4 regions of the Rhodoferax fermentans genome follow, and region 1 is predicted to be linked to each of the others. Evidence: riboswitches for the same ligand, from Rfam matches in the RefSeq annotation. Region 1 holds a riboswitch; each other region holds the start of a gene.
The links. Region 1 has a riboswitch for thiamine pyrophosphate ahead of thiC (phosphomethylpyrimidine synthase ThiC). Riboswitches for the same ligand answer to the same signal wherever they lie in the genome.
Positions count from the first base shown of each region.

Region 2: another riboswitch for thiamine pyrophosphate. It lies ahead of RF819_RS15015 (purine-cytosine permease family protein); the one in region 1 lies ahead of thiC (phosphomethylpyrimidine synthase ThiC).
Region 3: another riboswitch for thiamine pyrophosphate. It lies ahead of RF819_RS16915 (thiamine ABC transporter substrate-binding protein); the one in region 1 lies ahead of thiC (phosphomethylpyrimidine synthase ThiC).
Region 4: another riboswitch for thiamine pyrophosphate. It lies ahead of thiM (hydroxyethylthiazole kinase); the one in region 1 lies ahead of thiC (phosphomethylpyrimidine synthase ThiC).

Region 1 is NZ_MTJN01000002.1:3,822,812-3,828,186, forward strand. Features, by position in the region: gene tolA (cell envelope integrity protein TolA) at 1-322, shown strand, start outside; gene thiC (phosphomethylpyrimidine synthase ThiC) at 376-2,289, opposite strand; TPP riboswitch at 2,375-2,484, opposite strand; gene dnaE (DNA polymerase III subunit alpha) at 3,264-5,375, opposite strand, start outside.
Region 2 is NZ_MTJN01000002.1:3,217,093-3,222,467, forward strand. Features, by position in the region: gene RF819_RS14995 (extracellular catalytic domain type 1 short-chain-length polyhydroxyalkanoate depolymerase) at 1-536, opposite strand, end outside; gene RF819_RS15000 (DUF4405 domain-containing protein) at 709-1,227, shown strand; gene fdxA (ferredoxin FdxA) at 1,335-1,664, shown strand; gene RF819_RS15010 (NAD(P)/FAD-dependent oxidoreductase) at 1,688-2,734, shown strand; TPP riboswitch at 2,930-3,038, shown strand; gene RF819_RS15015 (purine-cytosine permease family protein) at 3,116-4,426, shown strand; gene RF819_RS15020 (FAD-dependent oxidoreductase) at 4,423-5,375, shown strand, end outside.
Region 3 is NZ_MTJN01000002.1:3,624,881-3,630,255, reverse strand. Features, by position in the region: gene serS (serine--tRNA ligase) at 1-244, shown strand, start outside; gene RF819_RS16925 (AAA family ATPase) at 259-804, shown strand; gene pta (phosphate acetyltransferase) at 877-2,928, shown strand; TPP riboswitch at 2,942-3,053, shown strand; gene RF819_RS16915 (thiamine ABC transporter substrate-binding protein) at 3,122-4,144, shown strand; gene RF819_RS16910 (ABC transporter permease) at 4,210-5,375, shown strand, end outside.
Region 4 is NZ_MTJN01000002.1:3,224,971-3,230,345, reverse strand. Features, by position in the region: gene hscA (Fe-S protein assembly chaperone HscA) at 1-87, shown strand, start outside; gene fdx (ISC system 2Fe-2S type ferredoxin) at 119-457, shown strand; gene dnaQ (DNA polymerase III subunit epsilon) at 668-1,387, shown strand; gene RF819_RS15055 (toll/interleukin-1 receptor domain-containing protein) at 1,755-2,546, opposite strand; TPP riboswitch at 2,777-2,874, shown strand; gene thiM (hydroxyethylthiazole kinase) at 2,914-3,762, shown strand; gene thiE (thiamine phosphate synthase) at 3,766-4,431, shown strand; gene thiD (bifunctional hydroxymethylpyrimidine kinase/phosphomethylpyrimidine kinase) at 4,593-5,375, shown strand, end outside.

The DNA of each region.
Region 1 (5,375 bases):
CGGTGCCAGCGGCGGAGCCAACGCCACCGGCAGTGCGATGAAATCATCCGGGCCATCGGCCAGTTATGGCGGGCGCATCCGTGCCAAGATCAAGCCCAACATCGTGTTCACCGAAGACATCCAGGGCAACCCAACAACGGAGGTCGAGGTGCGTGCCGCACCCGACGGCACCATTGTTGGCCGCAAAATCACCAAGAGCAGTGGCGTCAAAGACTGGGATGAAGCGGTCATCCGCGCCATCGACAAGACCGAAGTGTTGCCACGCGACATTGACGGCAGCATGCCGTCGAGCCTGTTGCTGGTGTTCCGACCCAAGGATTAGGATTCTTTTTAAATAGCTACCAGCCCTTTATGTATAAGGGCTAGAGGCCAATTTCATCCATAAATCTCCTGGCCACCCTGGCGAAACTCGGTCGCCTTGTCTGCCAGGGCCGAGCCCAGCTGTTCGGCGCTGGGTGCTGGGGCGCTGGCCTGGGGCGCAGACGGCACCGAGATACGCGCAAACTCCCGCACCTCCTGCGAGATCTTCATCGAGCAGAACTTGGGCCCGCACATCGAGCAGAAATGCGCCACTTTGGCGTGTTCTTTGGGCAAGGTTTCGTCGTGGAAGGCCATCGCGGTATCCGGATCAATCGCCAGGCGGAACTGGTCTTCCCAGCGGAACTCAAACCGCGCTTTGGAGATGGCGTTGTCCCACATCTGCGCACCGGGGTAACCCTTGGCCAGGTCGGCCGCATGGGCGGCAATCTTGTAGGCGATCAGGCCCTGTTTGACATCGTCGCGGTTGGGCAGGCCCAGGTGCTCCTTCGGCGTCACGTAACACAGCATCGCGGTGCCGTACCAGCCGATGTTGGCCGCGCCCATGGCCGACGAGAGGTGGTCGTAGCCGGGTGACACATCGGTGATCAACGGCCCCAGGGTGTAGAACGGCGCCTCAAAGCACGCGCTGAGTTGTTTGTCGACGTTCTCCTGGACCATCTGCAGCGGCATATGGCCGGGGCCTTCGATCATCACTTGCACGTCATGCCGCCAGGCAATCTGGGTCAGTTCACCGAGTGTGTGCAACTCGGCAAACTGCGCCTCGTCATTGGCATCGGCAATGGAACCGGGGCGCAGGCCGTCACCGAGCGAGAAACTCACATCGTAGGCTTTCATGATCTCGCAGATGTCCTCGAAGTGCTCATAAAGGAAACTCTCGCGGTGGTGCGCCAGGCACCACTTGGCCATGATGGCGCCGCCGCGCGAGACGATGCCGGTGAGGCGGTTGGCGGTGAGCGGCACATAGGCCAGGCGCACCCCGGCGTGGATCGTGAAGTAGTCCACGCCCTGCTCGGCCTGCTCGATCAGCGTGTCGCGAAAAATCTCCCAGTTCAGTTCTTCGGCGCGGCCATTGACCTTTTCCAGTGCCTGGTAAATCGGCACGGTGCCAATCGGCACCGGCGCGTTGCGCAGAATCCACTCGCGGGTTTCGTGGATGTTGTCGCCGGTGGACAGGTCCATAACCGTGTCGGCGCCCCAGCGGATGGCCCAGACCAGCTTGTCCACCTCTTCTTCCACACTGGAGGTGGTGGCAGAGTTGCCGATGTTGGCGTTGACCTTGACCAGAAAATTGCGGCCAATCACCATCGGTTCACACTCGGGGTGGTTGATGTTGCACGGGATCACGGCGCGCCCGCGCGCCACCTCGTCGCGCACAAATTCCGGGCTCATCGGCTGGCTCATCAGCGCACCAAAGGCCTGGCCGGGGCGCGGCAGGCGTTCGCTGGCCAGGCGCTCGGCCAGTTCGGCGCGCACCAGGTTCTCGCGGATGGCGACAAATTCCATTTCCGGCGTGATCAGACCACGGCGGGCGTAGTGCATCTGGGTGACGTTGGCACCCACCTTGGCGCGGCGCGGGCTGGTCTGGCGAACCAGGCGCAAAGTGCTCAAGGCGGGCTCAGCCAAGCGCTGCTGGCCGTAACGGCTGCTCAGGCCGGGCAAGGCCTCGGTGTCCTGCCGCTCGGCGATCCAGCCGCTGCGCAGCGGCGGCAGACCACGGCTGATGTCAATGGCCACCGCCGGGTCGGTATAGGGGCCAGAGGCATCGGGCAGGCGCAAGGGCGGATTGGGCACGCGGCGGGGTTCACCCTGTGTCGGGTCGCTCTTGACCAGCGTGTCGCCAAGCGCCACCTCGCGAAACGGCACCCGGATGTCGGGGCGCGAACCGCTCAGGTAAATTTTGGACGAACCCGGAAACGGGGTGCGGGTGATGCCGCGGGTGATTTGTGTGGTGTCGACGGTGGGTGTCATGGCGGTCTCCAGTAGGTCAAGAAAAGCCTGCCTGGAGTGCCGGGGTCAACCTGGGAAGATCTTGTGAGCCGCCCTAAGGTGCACCGATGCCAATTGCGTTGTTCCCTACGCGGGCATGACCCCGATCAGGTTCAGCGGGTTCCACAGAAGTGGTCTCAGCCTCGACTTTCGTCTCTGGCGCCCCGACAAGCCTGTGCAGTGTAAACGCAGCCTGGTCAGGCGGGGTGGGCTTCAAACTGATGTGTGCTGATAGAAAACCTTCTCTGGGTGCGCCAGGGCGACCGGGCCAGGCGCATGCGGTTTTGGAGCCAAATCACGCGCGGGCGGAGTCGATCAGTACACCAAACGGTGAGACGCGCGCCTTTGGCCCCAAAGCCCGGTCGCCTGACCCAATCACCCTGTCTCAACCGTGTAGGTTTGACGGGAGGGGGAGATTGAAAAACAGCCTCAAACCCTTATCAAAAAAGGGTTGACAGCTATCAGAAAAGATCTGTGTGCTCCCCGAATTACCTGGAGTTTCCGGCTTTCTTGACCCCGTACGGCTTCCAGAAACCCTTAAGGCGTGGTGGCTGAGTCAGGTGACCGGGCTTTGGGGCGAAATGCGCGCGTCCTGGGTATTCGCATACCGCTACGTAGCCCCGCGCGTGCTTTCGCCCCAAAACCGCATGCACCTGACCCAGTCGCCGCGCCGTGCATCGCTGCTGCTTGTTCGACGCCCTGGACGCATTCCCCAAGACATCCAAGGCAACACAAAAGTGCACGTTGGCGGCCAGGCGGTCTGCGCCAACACCTCGCTTTGAATTGCCACCCGGACAAGCAGCTCGCGTTGCGTGACGCTTGCACCGTTCGCCCTGAGCTCAGTGTTTGGGCCTCTACACGCTCAGCCCGCACGAAACTCAAAACATCGGGCCGAAGTTACACGCTATCTATTAAATAGTTAAAGGCCCTTTATCCATAAGGGCTAGATACCAATTTCACCCATAAACTATATCTGCCGTGCCAGGTGCCACCTGCGCCCACCAGCTGGCCAGGGCGGCATTGCTCGGGTAGAAACGGGCGCGTTCACCAAGATTCAGTTCCACAGCAGCGGCGCCCTCGTCGCTCTGGCAGGTCAAAGCCATACGCACCTGCAGTCCATGCACCAGATCACCCTGCTCGGTTTGCTCTCGCTGCGCCGGGTAGTCCTTGATCAACCGCGCCACATCGGGCGCCCTGCCCTGCGCCTGCTTGGGCAGGGTCACCCGCAGGAACTTGCCAAAACGGCAGCGCGCCTGCTCCAGATCCCAGATCTGGGTCACGGTGAGCTGCATGCCACCCGAGAAGCGGTCGGGCTGCTGTTTGCCCATGACAATGATGAGTTCGTCGTCCTTGAGCAGGTTTTTGTGGGCGTTGATCAGCGCCTCGTCGGCGCGTGCCTCGATCACACCCGACTTGTCGTCGAGCTTGAACAACGCCAGCTTGCCGCGCTGGCCGTTGATGATGCGGAAATCAGTGACGATACCTGCGAGCAGCTGTGGCTCGCGGGTATCGATCAGGTCGTCGATGGCGCGCCGCGCAAAACGGCGCACCTCGTCGGCCACCTCGTCAAACAAATGGCCTGACAGATAAAAGCCGACGGCGGTTTTCTCAAAGGTGAGACGCTCTTTGATCCCCCAGGGTGTGGCCTGAACCAGTTCGGGCTCCTGGGTGCTGGAGCCCAGCTCATCGGGGCCCCCAATGTCAAACAGGCTGCACTGGTTGGCGTTGGCCAGGGTGGCGGCGCCAAACTCAAAGGCCAGGTCCACACTGGCCAGCAAGCTGGCGCGGTTGAGGTGGATCGCATCAAAGGCCCCGGCCTTGATCAGCGCCTCGACCGTGCGTTTGTTGATGCGGCTGCGGTCCACCCGGGCGCAGAAGTCAAACAGGCTCTTGAACGGGCCACAGGTGTCACCCAGCGGCCCCACACCTCGGCCCTCGCGTGCCGCCACAATGGCTTCAATCGCTTGTTGGCCGCTGCCCTTGACGGCGCTCAGGCCGTAACGGATGACTTTGTCCGACACCGGCTCAAACCGGCTGACACCGCGGTTCACATCCGGCGGCTCAAAACTCAGACCCATCTTGATGGCGTCTTCCAGCAAGACCTTGAGCTTGTCGGTGTCGTCCATTTCCACCGTCATGTTGGCGCAGAAGAACTCGGCGGTGTAGTGCACCTTGAGCCAGGCCGTGTGGTAGGCCAGCAGGGAGTAAGCGGCAGCGTGCGACTTGTTGAAGCCGTAACCGGCAAACTTTTCCATCAAGTCAAACACTTCGTCAGCCTTGTCCTGGCTGATGTCGTTTTTGGCGGCACCATCGCGGAAGATCTGGCGGTGTTTGGCCATTTCTGCCGCGTCTTTTTTACCCATGGCGCGGCGCAACATGTCGGCGCCACCGAGTGAGTAGCCGCCCAGGATCTGCGCGGTCTGCATCACCTGCTCCTGGTAGACCATGATGCCGTAGGTCTCAGACAACATGTTGGCCACCAGCGGGTGCGGGTACTCGACCACCTCGCGCCCATGTTTACGCGCCACAAAGCTCGGGATCAGGTCCATCGGGCCGGGGCGATAGAGCGCATTGAGTGCAATCAGGTCTTCCAGCCGGGTCGGTTTGGCGTCACGCAACATGCCCTGCATGCCGCGACTTTCAAACTGGAACACCGCTTCAGTCTTGCCCTCTTGAAACAGCCTGTAGGTGGGTTTGTCGTCGAGTGGCAGGTTCTCAAACGCAAAGTTTTCCTGACCCTTGTGGCGTTTGACGATGAACTCGCGCGCAATCTCCAGAATGGTCAACGTGGCCAGACCCAAAAAGTCGAACTTGACCAGGCCCACCGCCTCAACGTCGTTTTTGTCGTACTGGCTCACCGCCGATTCGCTGCCGGGCTGCTGGTAGAGCGGGCAGAAGTCGGTGAGTTTGCCCGGCGCAATCAGCACGCCCCCGGCGTGCATGCCGATGTTGCGGGTCATGCCTTCCAGCTTGCGCGCCAGCTCCAAGAGCGTGCGCACGTCTTCTTCCTTGGCCTCGCGCTCGGCCAGAATCGGCTCCGCCTCGGAGGCGTAGACCATCTTGTCGTC
Region 2 (5,375 bases), 610 kb from region 1:
TTGATCGGCAGCTGGGCGCTGATCTGGCTGACCATCTGGCGGATGAAACCCACATCGTCCACCTGCCCGTCACGGGCCGCACCACAGCAGTTGCCAGCGTTCCATGTCGCCAGCTTGCCCCCCGCAAACCGGCTGTACCCGTTGGGGAACGCCACCACAAAACCTTCACGTTCCGAGGCACTGATCAGCCCGTAACGGCTGTCGTCTGCCTGGAAGTCCATGTTGCCACCACCACCATGCATCGCCACCAGCAGCGGCAGCGCTTGGCTGGTCAGATCACGTTGGGGCACATGCACCAGGTAACTGCGCAACAGGCCCTGATGCACCAGGCTCAGGCGGTAGTCACCCGGCTGGGTGATGGTGGTCGGGCTGGTCGGCGCGGGGGCACGCTCGGCCTGGCGTTGCTGCAGCCGCTCTTTGAGGCGCTGGCGCAGCACGCCGTCCTGTGCCACGGCGGATGAGGACAACAACACACTGGCGCACAGCAACCAGAACATCCGCTTGAGCGGCGACAGCTTGGGCGGGCAGCAAAACATGGGCAAACCTCCACAGCGGCATAAAAGCCGCATTCTGCCCATCACCTGCTGACAGATGGCCCTGTTTTGAGCGGCTTTACCGCAGGTTCACACGCACTTGATGCAACTTCAAACCCGGCTTGGACAATCCTTCCCAAGCCCTCTTGACCCTTTTTACACACAAGGAAATACCATGACTCTGAACGCACAACGCCCCTGGATCACCCCGCTGGTGACCGGCATTTTTCTGCTCATGGCTGTCACGGGCAGCCTGATGTTTTTCCACATAGACATCGGCCTTAACAAAACCGCGCACGAATGGCTGGGCTGGGCCATGGTGGTGGGGGTGTTGTTGCACGTGGCGCTGAACATCAATGCCTTCAAGCGGCACCTGGCCAACACCACCGGTCGCTGGGTGCTGGGGGCCAGTGCTCTGCTGCTGGTACTGAGTTTTGTGCCACTGGGAGGAGCTGCCGGTGGCAAACCACCCTTTGTGGCACCGGTGCAGGCCTTGGCCAGAAGCTCCCTGACCACGGTGGCCGACGTGGCGGGCATCCCCGTGACCGAGCTGCGCGCACGCCTCGCCGCTGCCGGTGTGGCCAGCCAGAGCGACGAACAAAGCATCCAGGACCTGGTGGGCAAGGACATGGGTCAGCAGATGCGTACCCTGGGCCAGGTGTTCGCCAGCAACACCAACGGGGCCGCGCGTTGACTTGATACATCTCAATGTGTCTTGGCGGCATAACTTCTATGCTTGCGGCAGGCCTTGCGCAAGCATTTAAAATCCCGTCCTTTTAATACAACCGTAGACCACTCAACATGACCCATGTCGTCACCGAAGCCTGTATCAAGTGCAAATACACCGATTGCGTCGACGTGTGCCCCGTGGACTGTTTCCGCGAAGGCCCGAACTTTTTGACGATCGACCCGGACGAGTGCATCGACTGTGCTGTCTGTATCCCGGAATGCCCAGCCAACGCCATCTACGCCGAAGAAGATGTGCCCAAAGACCAGCGCCACATGACCCAGCTCAACGCTGAGCTGGCGCAATTGCCCAGCTGGAAAACCATCACCAAGCGCAAGGCACCACTGCCTGACGCTGACGATTGGAAAAACAAGACCGGCAAGCTCTCCGAGCTGCAACGCTGATTCTTCACGTCTGACACCCCACCGTGATCCAAACCGACGCACTGGTCATCGGCGCCGGACCCGTTGGTTTGTTCACGGTGTTTCAACTGGGGCTGCAAGGCCTCCAGGCCCAGGTGGTGGACGTGCTCGACGCGCCGGGTGGCCAATGTGCCGCGTTGTACCCGGACAAACCCATTTACGACATCCCCGGTGTGCCGGTGTGCAGCGGGCGTGAGCTGACGCAAAACCTGCTGCGGCAGATCGCACCGTTTTCACCCGGTTGTCATTGGGACCAGCTTGTGAGCAGTCTGGAAGTACAAGCCGACGGCCGCTGGCTGGTGAGCACCGAGCGCAAGCACCAACCTTGCCAGCAGTTCCTGGCGCGCACCGTGGTGGTGGCAGCCGGTGTGGGTGCGTTTGTGCCCAAAGAGCTCAAGCTCGACGGCCTGGGTCCGTTTCTGGGCCAGCAGCTGTTTTACAAAGCGCCCCCGCCCGAGCTGGTCAGCGACAAAGACATCGTGATAGTGGGTGGTGAAGACGAGGCCGTGGCCCAGGCTGTCCATCTGGCCCAAGCTTGCCAAGCACGCAGCATCACCCTGGTCTACCGGCGTGAGGTCTTGCAGGCCAGCGAAGACACCCTGGCTGAATTTGCCGTTTTGCGCGACGCTGGTCGCATCCACTTTCAAGCCGGGCAAATCACCGGTATCCAGACAAACGACCAGCGATTGACCGGTGTGACGGTGAGCACCCCGGACGACCAGACCCTGAACCTGCCGCTGGACTTGTTGCTGGTGTTCCAGGGCATCAGCCCCAAACTCGGCCCGGTGGCGCAATGGGGTCTGGCCATGGAGCGCAAACAGCTCACCGTGGACACCGCCAGCTTTGCCACCAGCGCACCGGGGATTTTTGCGGTGGGGGATGTGATCACCTACCCTGGCAAAAAGAAGCTGATCGTCTGCGGTTTCCATGAGGCCACCTTGGCCGCGTTTGGCGCGGCCGCGCTGGTCCACCCGGAAGCCTCGACGGTGCTGCAGTACACCACCAGCAGCGCACTGCTGCAGCAGCGGCTTGGGGTTTTGCCAGCGCCCTGAGAACGGCTCGGGCACCACCCAGCTGGATGCCCAACACCCTCGAGTCAACACAGCGGCCCTTGGCCAGAGTTATCACTTTTGATAGCTATCTGCCCAGATACCATAAGGGCAAGAGGCCAATTTGGCATCCAACACGGGATGTCAGCCTGGTGCAGGGTCACGCAGGCTAGAATCCGCCACGCGCCAGTCACCTGGTGCACACGCTAGGGGTGTTGGCCCGCAGCACACGCTGTGGGCCGACTGAGAGAGTCCCTTTGAACCTGATTGAGGTAATCCTCGCGCAGGGAAGCTGGTCCAAGCACGGGGGTTGCCGCCTTCTCAGACAACGTTTACCCGTCACGATCTACGCTGACCTGCCAACTTTTTGCATGGAGCAAACGGATGGCAAACAAACCTATTTCACCCAACCCGGCGTCGAATTCGGCGCTCTCACCCATCGCCGTCAGCGAGCGGGTTTTCAGCTGGAGTGACCACACCGCCCTGTGGTTCAGCCTGGGTGTGGGCCTGCTGGTGATGCAGATCGGCGCCTACCTGGTGCCTGCCGTGGGCAGCCGCGACGCGGCGGTGGCCATTGTGCTGGGCTCGCTGGTCGGCGCCGGCCTGCTGGCCTGGACCGCGCGGCTGGGCTGCAGCACCGGCCTGTCGAGTGCGGGCCTGATGCACGCCGGCTTTGGCAGCCAGTTTGCACGCCTGCCGGTACTTTTGAACATGGTGCAGCTGATCGGCTGGACCACGTTTGAGCTGGTGATCATGCGCGACGGCACCCGCGCGATCAGCCTGCAGTCCTTCGGGCTGGACCTGGGTGACACCTCAGGCCTGCTTGTCAGCACCCTGCTCTGGGGGAGCGTGCTGGTGGCGCTGCTGGCGGGTTCCATGACCCGTTTGGTGCGCCAACTCATCAGCCACATCGCCTTGCCGCTGGTGATTGCCTCGCTGCTGTGGCTGAGCTGGCAGTTTGGCAGCCAGTTGCAGGCGCAAGGGCTCGCCGCATTCTGGGCACGCCAGGGTGACGGCAGCATGGGCCTGTTGTCAGCGATGGATCTGGTGATTGCGATGCCGGTGTCCTGGTTGCCGCTGGTGGCCGACTACGCGCGCCACGGCAAAAACGGCCGTAGCGCGATGAGTGGCACCTGGCTCGGTTACGCGCTGGCCAACATCTGGTGTTACGCCTTGGGGGTGATGGTGGTGAGTGTGGCGCAGCCGGGCACCGACCTGGTCACCGCGCTGCTGCTGGCACAAGGGGGTTTGCTCGCGTTGAGCCTGATTCTGGTGGACGAAATCGACAACGCTTATGGCGATGTGTACTCCGCTTCGGTGTCGGGCCAAAGCCTGCGCGGCAGCTGGAGCATCCGCCAATGGGGCCTGGTGCTGGCGGTGCTGTGTACCGCACTGGCGCTGGTGTTGCCAATGCACAGTCTGGAGCCGTTTTTGCTGCTGCTCAGCTCGGTGTTCGTACCGCTGTATGGGGTGATTCTGGGGCGGCTGGCGCTGGGTTCACCCAGCCTGGCCGTCTCCAACAAAGCCGTGGACTGGATGGCCGCTGGCCTGTGGCTGCTGGGCATTGTTTGTTATCACCTGTTGGCCAACTACGCGCCGCAGTGGGGTTCTGCCCTGCCCACGCTGGCCCTGACCTTCACCCTGGCCTGGCTGACACGCCCCACGACCGCTGCCTTGCGTGAGGTGCACGCATGAACATCACGATTTTGGGTGCCGGCCTGATGGGCCGACTGCTGGCGTGTTCACTGGCACGCGCAGGCCACACACTGACTGTTTTTGAGGAACGTGCGGCCGATTCGCGCGGTGCCGCCGCGTTTGCCGCGGCCGCCATGCTGGCGCCACTGGCCGAGTCGGCGGTAGCCGAGGACGAGGTGGTGCGCCTGGGCCAACACAGCCTGACGCGCTGGCCCGAGCTGATCGCCGCACTCGACACCCCGGTGTTTTTCCAGCGCGAAGGCACACTGGTGGTCTGGCACCGCCAAGACGCGCCCGATGCCCAACGATTTGGCCAGCTGCTGGCCGCCACCGGCGCACGCCTGCCCGATCTGCCGCAGCCACAAACGCTGGACTCAGCAGCGCTAGAGGTGTTGGAACCCGGCATGGGCAGCCGTTTTGCCCACGGCCTGTACCTGCCCGGTGAAGGCCAGCTCGACAACCACCAACTGATGGACGCGCTGCTGTTCCAGATGCTGCGCCTGGGTGTGGACTTGCACTGGGCCAGCCCGCGTAGCCCGCTCGACTTCAGCCCTGGCCAAGCCGGTGAGCCCGACTGGCTGCTCGATTGCCGTGGCCTGGGTGCGCAGCCGCAGTGGCCTGAGTTACGCGGTGTGCGTGGCGAGATCGTCACCTTGCACGCGCCCCAGGTGCGCCTGTCGCGCCCGACCCGGCTGATCCACCCGCGTTACCCGATCTACATCGCGCCTAAACAAGAGGGCTACTTTTTGGTCGGCGCCACCGAAATCGAGTCGGACGACACCTCACCGATGAGCCTGCGCTCGGCACTTGAGCTGCTCAGCGCTGCCTACACCGTGGACAGCGGTTTTGGCGAGGCCCGCATTGTGGAGCTGGTGGCGCAGTGCCGCCCGGCCCTGCCCAACAACCTGCCCACGGTGCGCTGGCTCGGCACACGTTGTTTGCAGGTCAA
Region 3 (5,375 bases), 200 kb from region 1:
CACCTACCGTGAAATCAGCTCGGTCAGCAACTGCGAGGCCTTCCAGGCGCGCCGCCTGCAGGCCCGCTTCAAAAACGCACAAGGCAAAAACGAGCTGGTCCACACCTTGAACGGCTCCGGCCTGGCGGTGGGCCGCACCCTGGTAGCGGTGCTCGAGAACTACCAAAACGCGGACGGCTCGGTCACCGTGCCTGAGGTGCTGCGGCCTTATTTGGGCGGCCTGGACACCCTGCGCCCGGCCTGATTTCTGGTCGCTGGGTGACTGGTGTGGCCGATCAGGCGCCCCGACTGATTTGCCTCATCGGTGCCGAATGCACCGGCAAAAGCACGCTGGCCCAGCAGTTGGCGGCGCAGACCGGTGGCCAGGTGGTGCCTGAACTCTTGCGTGACTGGTGTGTCCGCCATGGACGCACACCCCGGCGCGATGAACAAGCGGCCCTGATGCAGGCGCAGATTGATGCAGAAAATCAGGCTCTAGCCCTTATAAATCAAGGGCAGGGCGCTATGCTTTTCTGTGAATGCGGCCCCTTGCTGACGGCGGTCTACAGCCAGTTTTATTTTGCGGATAACAGCCTGCTGGCCGCCGCCCACTTGCACCACCAGTCTTACGCGATGACACTCTGGCTGCAGCCGGATCTGCCCTGGGTGGCCGATGGTTTGCAGCGGGACGGCTTGGCGGTGCAGGCTGCGGTGCAGCATCTGCTGGGACAGCAGTTGGCTATGCACACATCGGTGGTACGGGTCAGCGGGGTGGGGGCGGCTCGGTTGCAGGCTGCAATGTTTGCGTTAGCTCATGAAACCTGACAATTTTCTTACGCGTACGGGTTAACCCCTAGGATAATAGGGCCTGCATTTCATCATCTGGAGCCAATTTCCATGCGTACGTTTTTTCTGTCGGCCACGGAACCCAATGTGGGCTTGACCTCGGTGTCCCTGGGCCTGTTGCGCGCTTTGCAGCGCCGTGGTTTGAAGGTGGCGTTTTTCAAACCGGTCACCAAACACAGCCCGGAATCGGAACCGTCGGTGTTGTTTGCCCGCAGCATCTGTCAGGCCGTCTCCACGCCTGACCCGCTGCCGCTGCAACTGGTGACCCAGCAGGTGACCAGCGGCAAAACCGCCGAAGTGCTGGAAGACATCGTGAGCCTGGCCATGGCCAGTGCCAAAGATGCGGACGTGCTGGTGGTGGAAGGCATCCACACCGACCCGACGCGCGCCTTCATCCCTCAGCTCTCCAGCGATATTTCGCGCAGCCTGCAGGCCGATGTGATTCTGGTGGCCAGTGGTGCCGATGCCGAGGGCATTGCCCACACCCAGTACATGATTGCGCGTATCCGTAACTCGGGTCGCCATGTGGAAGGTGTCATCTTCAACCGCGTGGGCATCGACTTTGACGAAGCCGCCGTGGCCAGCCAGCTCAGTGGTGTGCCGATTTTTGGTGTGGTGCGTGAAAACCCCGAGCTCTCCGCACCGCGTACCCTGGATGTGGCGCGTTACCTGGGCGCCGAGGTGATGATCGAGGGCGATATCGCCACCCGCCGTGTGCGTGACACCGTGTTGTGCGCCCGTTCGGTGTCCGAGGTGATTCCGCGCCTCAAACCCGGTGTGCTGGTGATCAGCGCCGGTGACCGTGACGATGTGATGCTGGCCACCGCGCTGGCCGCCAGCAACGGCATCGAACTGGCGGGTCTGGTGTTGACCCACAACAGTTTCATCAGCCCCCGCATCCAGCGTTTTGGTGCCATGGCTTTCAACAGTGGCTTGCCGGTGTTGCGCACCGATGGTGACAGCTTTGGTACCGCCGCCCGTGTCAGCCGCCTGCCGCTGGCCGTGCCGCAGGACGACCACACCCGCATGAACCTGGTGATCGACAGTGTGGTGGAGCAGCTCGATGCCACCGCCATCTGCGCCGGTCTGGACAATGCGGCGTCGACCCACATGTCGCCACCAGCGTTCCGCTACCAGCTCATGCAAAAGGCGCGCGCCGCCAACAAACGCATTGTCTTGCCCGAGGGGGATGAACCCCGCACCATCCGTGCCGCCGTGATCTGTACCGAAAAAGGCCTGGCACGTTGTGTTTTGCTGGGCAAACGTCAGGTCATCGAGTCGGTGGCCAGCGCCATCGGTGTGGAGTTGCCTGCTGGCCTGGAGATTCTGGACCCGACCGAGATCGCCGGGCGTTTTGTCGAGCCGATGGTGGCCTTGCGCAAGAGCAAGGGCCTGACCGCCCCGCAAGCGCTGGCCTCTCTGGAAGACACCGTGGTGCTGGGCACCATGATGCTGGCGGTTGACGAGGTCGATGGCCTGGTCAGTGGCGCGGTGCACACCACCGCCAACACCATCCGTCCGGCCTTGCAGCTGATCAAGACGGCACCGGGCTCGAACATTGTGTCCTCGTGTTTCTTCATGCTGATGCCCGACCAGGTGCTGGTGTATGCCGATTGCGCGGTCAACCCCGACCCTAAGGCCGAAGAGCTGGCCGAAATCGCCAAACAAAGTGCCGACAGCGCCCGCGCCCTGGGCATCGACCCCAAGGTCGCCATGATCAGCTACAGCACCGGTTCCTCAGGCTCGGGCGACGATGTGGAAAAAGTGCGAGCCGCCACCGAGTTGGCCAAATCGCGCTGGCCTGAGCTGGTGATCGACGGCCCGATGCAGTACGACGCCGCCAGTGTCAAGGAAGTGGCTGCCCAAAAGGCGCCCGGCAGCGCGGTGGCTGGCCAGGCCACGGTGTTTGTGTTCCCCGACCTCAACACCGGCAACACCACCTACAAGGCGGTGCAACGCTCGGCCAATGTGGTGTCGGTGGGCCCGATGCTGCAGGGTCTGCGCAAGCCCGTCAACGACCTGTCGCGTGGTGCGCTGGTGGACGACATCGTTTTCACCATCGCGCTGACCGCCATCCAGGCCGACTCGATGACCAAGGCCTGAGCCTTACAATCCGACCCTTCACCGGGGGTGTCTGGCCTACCGCAGCAATGCAGCAGGCCAGGCTGAGAAAAACCCCATACCTGATCTGGATCATGCCAGCGTAGGGAGCGTGATGGGTTGTTGGCGGCCAGCTCTGGCCTGTCCCTGATCACCCGTGCGTTCACCGCGCGGGTGTTTTTTTATAGGGACCACCATGAACCGTCGTTTGTTTGTCCTGGCCACCATCACGCTGGCTGTTTCCGGCTTGTCCGCCCCAAGCCACGCAGCTGATGAATTGCGGGTGATGGTGCACAGCTCGTTCTCCCTGCCCAAGCCGCTGCTGGCGCAATTTGAAGCCCAAAATGGCATCAAGCTGGTCCTCATCAAAGGGGGTGATGCCGGCGAAATGCTCAACAAACTGATTCTGACCCGCGCCCAGCCGGTGGCCGATGTGGTCTACGGCATTGACAACACCTTGCAAGCCAAGGCGCTGGCCGCTGGTGTGCTGGAACCCAGCTTGCCCCAGGCCGCAGGCACGGTGGATGCCCAACTCGGCGATGCCTTGGCCGCCGTGGACCATGGTTTTGTGAACCTCAACTATGACCGCGCCGCGGTCGCCAAAAGTGGCACGCCCTTGCCCAAAACCCTGCAAGACCTGACTCTGCCCGCCTACAAGGGCTGGCTGGTGGTGCCCAACCCGGCCACCTCCAGCCCTGGCTACGCTTTCCTTCTGGCCACGATTGCCGGGCTGGGGGAAGAAAAGGCCTTTGCCTGGTGGGCGCAGATGCGAAGCAACGGCCTCAAGGTGGTCAAAGGCTGGAGCGAAGCCTATTACACCGAGTTCAGCCGCAACAAGGGCAGCTACCCGTTGGTGGTGAGTTATGCCACCAGCCCGGCTGCCGAGGTGTTCTATGCCAAGGACCAGCCCGCCGAGTCACCCACGGCCAGTCTGAACCTGGCTGGTGGGGTGTTCCGCCAGGTCGAAGGGGTGGGACTGATCAAAGGCACGGCGCAGAAAGCGGCGGCGCTCAAGTGGGTTGACTTTTTGCGCTCTGCCCCGGTGCAAGAGGCTTTGCAGACCAGCATGTGGATGTACCCCGCGGTGGCCAAGACGCCGCTGGCGCCGGTGATGCGCCACGGCGCCGCACCTGCCGCGTTTGAGAGCCTGCCGCCTCAGGTGATTGCTGACAAAGGTGCCTCATGGGTGGCGCGCTGGACGCAGGTGGTGCTGAAGTAGGCCCAGGTCACGCATTGGATGAAAGCTTGGCAGGTGGCTGTGTTGTGGTGTGAGGGGCGGCTGTGATGACGCCCAGCTGGCTGGTTCGCCTGGCCCGACCGCGTGGTGTATGGCTGGCGCTGCTGCCCGCCGCCGCCTTGTTGTTGCTGTTGCTGGCCCCGGTGGCCCGCCTGGCGTGGGAGGGGTTTGCCGGGCCACTGAGCAGCACCGACGGGCTATCGCTGTGGCAGCCCTGGCAGGACGATTACCTGCGTTGGCGCGTGATCTGGTCGCTGGCGCAGGCTGTCATCACCTGTGTGCTGGCCTTGGGGTTGGGGCTGCCGCTGGCCTGGGTGCTGGCGCGCTTTGAGTTTGCTGGTCGCGCTTTGGTGTTGCGCCTGCTGATGTTGCCCTTTGTGGTGCCTTCGCTGGTGGCGGCCTTGGGCGTGCTGGCGCTGTGGGGGCCGCGAGGGGTGCTCAGTGGTGCGCTGGGTATCCACTTGCAGGACGGCCCCTGGCTGCTGCTCTACGGCAACCTGTTTTTTAACCTGTGCCTGGTGGTGCGCGCCGGGGTGGATGCGCTGGCGAAGGTCAATGCCCGCCAGGTGGCTGCCGCGCGTTCACTCGGGGCCACACCCTGGCGTGCCTTCTGGCGGGTCGAGTGGCCAGCCATTGCGCCCTGGCTGCTGTCCAGCTTGTGCCTGGTGTTTTTGTACTGTTTTGCCGGATTTGGCCTGGCTCTGGTGCTGGGCGGACAGCGGTATGCCACGGTCGAGGTCGAGATTTACACCCTGGTGGCGTATGAGTTACAACTCGGCCAGGCCAGCGTGTTGGCGCTGTGGACGCTGGGGCTGACCGGTGGGGTGGCGCTGGCCTACGCCGCGTTGGAGAAACGCCTGGCGGCCCCACTGCGTTTGTTGCCCATACCGCGTGTGCGGCCGCAGGGTGCGCCCCAGTGGCTGGCGCTGGTACTGGCCCTGGCTCTGTTGTTTGGGATCTGCGCCTTGCCCATCCTTGCTATATTTATCAAAGCTATCAGCGCTTTATGGACGGGGGCTACAGGCCTGTTTGATGCAGAAACCCTGGCCGCTCTCTGGAACACCTTGCGGTTCTCGGCCTTGGCGCTGCTGATGGCCACACTCTTGGGTGTGTTGCATGCGTTGGCGGCGCAAGCCTCGGTGGCCTGGCGGGCGGCGGCGTTTTTGCCTTTTGTGGTGTCGCCGGTGACGGTGGCGTTTGGTTTGTTGTTGTT
Region 4 (5,375 bases), 600 kb from region 1:
GCCAAAGGCACCGAAGCTTTTGCCGCCCTGCGCATGAACCGGGGCATCCAGAACGCGCTCTCGGGCAAAAACATCGCCACCGTCTGAGCCCGCTTTTTCCTCCCGGACTGCCACCACCATGCCCACCATCAAAATCCTGCCCCACGCCGAATACTGCCCACAAGGCGCCGAGGTGACCGCTCCGGCCGGCACCTCGATCTGTGAGGCGCTGCTGGAAAACCACATCAACATCGAGCACGCCTGCGAGATGAGCTGTGCCTGCACCACCTGCCATGTGGTGGTGCGCGAGGGCTTTGAGTCGCTGGCACCGTCCGAAGAAGAAGAGGACGACCTGCTGGACCGCGCCTGGGGTCTGCAACCCCAATCGCGCCTGAGCTGCCAGGCGATCCTGGCGCAAAAAGACCTGGTGATTGAGATACCCAAGTACTCGATCAACCACGCCAAGGAAAACCACTGAGGTTTGGCGGGGCCTTGACCAGCATCTTGCGTTAACCCGCAGCGCACGCTGGGTATCTGACTCCGCGACTGTCCCCCGGCTTGCGGCTGCGCCTTCAGCCTCCTCCTTTATGCCGCTTTGTCAGACACCCAACGCACGCTGCTAGCCTCTTTTGGCAGATTGGCTGACGGCAGTCTCAGAGAGTTAGACTTGTTTTTTTGATCCGAACCTATGCGCCAAATCTTCCTCGACACCGAAACCACTGGCCTGTCTGCCGACAACGGCGACCGCATCATCGAAATCGGCTGTGTGGAGATGGTCAACCGCAAACTCACCGGCAACAACCGCCACATCTATGTGAACCCGGGGCGTGACAGCCACGAAGAAGCGCTCAAGGTGCACGGCATCACCACCGAGTTCCTCAAGGACAAACCCAAGTTCGAGGAGATTGCCGACGACCTGCTGGCCTACCTGCGCGGTGCCGAGGTGATCATCCACAACGCGCCGTTTGACCTGGGTTTTCTGGACATGGAGTTTGGCAAACTCGGCCACCCCAAGGTGCGCGAGATTGTCGCCAGCGTGACCGACACCTTGGTCATGGCCAAGGAGCTGTACCCGGGCAAACGCAACTCACTCGACGCCCTGTGTGACCGCCTGGAGGTCGACAACTCGGGCCGCACCTTGCACGGCGCGCTGCTGGACGCCGAACTGCTGGCCGACGTGTTCATCAACCTGACCCGAGGTCAGGACGTGCTGCTGATGGACGACAGCTCGGCCAACGAAGCGTCGGGCAACGGCGCGCCGCTGATGGACCTGCGGGTGTTCAACCTGCCGGTGTTAAGCGCCAACGAACAGGAACTGGCCGCCCACGAAACTGTTCTGAAACAGATCGACAAGGACAGCAAGGGAAAAACGGTTTGGCGGGTGCTGGAGCCGGTGGCGGCGGAGTGATCCTCTGGCGAGCAGTTGGCCAAAGCTGCATGAAGTCGCGCTTACATGGCGTCCGGTTTGTGCGAACAGTCAAATTCTGTGTTTTATTGCGCAAAGGTGAAGATGCGTTGCCAATGCCTTGTTGGCGGCTTCAGAAATCGGAAAAGCGTTCTGAAATTCGGGCTGAAACACCACGGTATTGCCTCATTCAACAAATTGTTTCGTGTACTTGCCCTCCGTACCCCGACTGGGTTCAGTGTGCTTCAGTTCCGGGAACACAAGATCAGTCGTTGTCATAAATACCGTTTCAAACCGAAGCGGATCTAACTCCCAGCTCTTTGGGGTGGGGGAAACTGCTGCAAAATCTTCCGCTTAAAGGATTGTTTTCTCACTTCAGCGGCCTTTCGATATCATTGTGTTTGTCGGAATTATGTATATTCTTATTTTTTGCTAAAGTATTAATAACTAATTTTTTGAGTGTTTTAAGATCCTCGTCGTTTTCAGTTGAATCGGAAAATTTTGTTGAGCCATTATTATATAAATTACTCTGTTTTATTCTTACATAATCAGAATAATTATCTTTTTGCTCTATATTTAATTCAAGATTTCTAACTTTTTGATTTAAAAATCTGGTGTTTTCAAGTATCTCTGTTAAGAGATTCTTTTCTGAGCGTTGTTCAGTTTTTTGACCAATTGGTATTGTTGTTAGGACTTCTGTAAACTTTTTCTCGAATTGAGGCCAATATGTTGCAAATACTTGGTCAAGAATTCGCTCATCTAAACCAATAATTCCTAAAGAAGCATTTAAGGTTTTTACTAGCTGCCAAAGTCCATCTCTGTCGGGTAAGGTGTGATTAAATTGTGCTAGAGGATCCTCTATGTCAGTAGTTTTTAGGTCGACCAGAAGCGTACAAACTCTGTTTGAAGACAAACCTTTTGCAAGTGCACCAGCTTCGAATAGAATCCATGGTCTATTTTTGTTCTCTTGTGTTAGACAAATTACACCAACGGTTGTGTCTTTTAGCTGATCGCTGATTTCTGAGAACCAAAGTGCACCACGATCAATATCACGTGTGGATATCCATGGCCTCGCGGCCTGAAGAACACATTTAATCCAATCGCTCAATAATTCGGCGACAGCTTTACTCCGCGCCCCTGACCAGCTGATAAATACTTTCATTTGAGTTTTCCGAACTTTTGTGTAGTTGTGAAGTGTTTTGGCTGACGAGAATCATAGCTACTGCAGCAGCAGTGATTAAAAGTGCAAGAAACAAAAGTTCATGATAAACGACTTTTGTGGATTTGACTATCCCCAAAATGTGAGACGCAGACATTGCGACCACTGCATCAGCGACATCTGAAAGTTTCGTCAGACCGCTATCGCCGGACACTCCCCGCATCCGTCATAATTCCCCCTGCTAGAGGTGCCACCCGTTTTCGGTGGCTGAGAAATACTCTTAGAACCTGATCTGGGTCGTGCCAGCGTAGGAAAGCGTCAAAAACTTGCTTAGCGTCGTGCGACTTCGGGTCTTTAACCTGTGACGGCCATGACGACTTTTTCCAACGCTTTAACACCTTCTGACATCTGGGCTGACGTGCTCGCGGTGCGCACGCAGCGCCCGCTGGTGCATTCCATCACCAACCTGGTGGTGATGAACTACAACGCCAACTTCCTGCTGGCCATGGGCGCCTCACCGGTGATGGCGCACGCACACGAAGAGGTGCGCGACATGGCGGCCATCGCGCAGGCGCTGGTGCTCAACATCGGCACCTTGGAGCCCTATTGGATCGAGAGCATGCGCCAGGCGCTGGCTATTGCCGCTCAACGTGGCATCAAAACCGTGCTGGATCCAGTGGGTGCGGGGGCTACAAGCTATCGTAACCAGAGCATTTCTGCCTTGCTGGCCCAGGCCAGCCCCTCGGTGATTCGGGGCAATGCGTCCGAGATCATGAGTGTGGCGGGTGTGGCGGTGCAGACGCGCGGGGTGGACAGCGGCGCTGCCGTCAGCGACGCCCTGCAAGCCGCACGTGACCTGGCAAAGAGCACCGGCGGTGTGGTGTGTGTCAGTGGTGAGGTGGACCATGTGCTGGACGCCAGCGGCCGCCACGTGAGTCTGTCCAACGGCCATGAGTGGATGACGCGTATCACTGGCGTGGGCTGTTCTGCCACCGCGCTGGTGGGGGCGTTTTGTGCGGTGCAGCCCGATGCCTGGCGCGCCACGGTCTCGGCCATGGCGTATCTGGGTGTGGTGGGGCAGGTGGCCACACAGCAGGTGCAGGCCCAGGGTTTGGGTGTGGGCAGCTTGCAAATTGCTTTGCTGGACCAGTTGCAGCTGCTGGACCGGGTGACCTTTGAGTCTGTGCTCAAAATGGCCTCTAGTCCAATCACTGCCTGAGCCATGCACTCCGATTTTGTGAGTGATATGGCGCGCCCAAACCGCGCGGCGGTGGCCGATCTGGTGCGGCTTTATCTGGTGACCGACCAGCAGGCGCTACGCGGTCGCAACCTGACGGACGTGGTGATGGCGGCGGTGCAGGGCGGCGCCACCTGTGTGCAGCTGCGTGAAAAAACCAGCAACACGCGCGACTTTGTCGCGCTGGCGTGTGCGCTTAATGATTTGTTGACACCGCTGGGTGTGCCGCTGGTGATCAATGACCGCATTGACGTGGCCTTGGCCTGTGGTGCGCAAGGTGTGCACCTGGGTCAGTCGGACATGCCGGTGGAGTTGGCGCGCCAACTGCTGCCAGCGCAGGTGTTCATCGGCCTGTCAGTCGAGTCACTCGACGACGTGCACCGCGCTGCCAGTTGGCCAGTGGATTACCTGGGTGTCAGCCCGGTGTTCCCGACCCCCACCAAAACGGACACCGCGCCGCCTTGGGGGCTGGCTGGTTTGTCTGCCGTGCGGGCTGTGACCGATTTGCCGCTGGTGGCGATTGGTGGCATCCATCTGAGCAATGCGGCTGAGGTGTTGGCCGCCGGGGCCAACGGGCTGGCGGTGGTCAGTGCGTTATGTTCGGCAGACGACCCGGCAGCGGCGGCACGGGCTTTTCGGGCGCTGTTTTGAGCCGACTGGTTTGGTAAATGCCACTCTCAAGCAAAAAGTGTCTAGACCAGTTTCCCCTCACCCCAGCCCTCTCCCAGAGGGAGAGGGAGTGAAGCCCAGGCTTCTTCTATTTTTTCAAGCCTTTTTGGCCTCTAGCACTTGTGGCATAAGGACAGTTTGTTATGACTTTTGAACTGACACAGCGTTACCCCCATGTTTTGTCGATTGCGGGTTCGGACAGCGGTGGTGGCGCGGGCATCCAGGCGGATTTGAAGACCTTTGCCGCTTTGGGTTGTTTTGGCATGACGGCTATCACCGCACTCACCGCACAAAACACCTGTGGGGTGCGCAGCATCCACGGTGTGCCGCCCGACATACTGCGTGACCAGATCGACGCGGTGATGGAAGACATTGGCGTGGACGCGGTCAAGATCGGCATGTTGCACGCGCCAGACATTGTGCGCACCGTGGCCCAGGCGCTGGACAAACACCAGCCACCGCATGTGGTGTTTGACCCGGTGATGGTGGCCACCAGCGGCGCGGTACTGATCGACGCGGAGGCCATCCATGTGCTGGTGGCCGAGCTGTTTGCCCGGGTGGCGCTGATCACCCCCAACCTGGACGAGGCCGGTTTGCTGGTGGGCAAACCGCTCAGCAGCGTGCAAGACATGTTGCCCGCCGCCCAGGCGTTGCTGGGCCAGGGCGCGCGGGCGGTGTTGCTCAAAGGTGGCCATTTGCCCGGCGAAGAGGTGGTGGACCTGCTGCTGGCATCGGGCGCCGAACCCGTCTGGATGCATGGCCCACGCATCCACAGCCCCAACACCCACGGCACCGGCTGCACCTTGTCGAGCGCCGTGGCCGCCTATCTGGCGCTGGGCCACACCCTGCCAGACGCGGTGCAACAGGCCCGAGAATTTGTGCGCCAAGCCATGGCCGCCGGCGCCACCGTCAAAACCGGCCAAGGC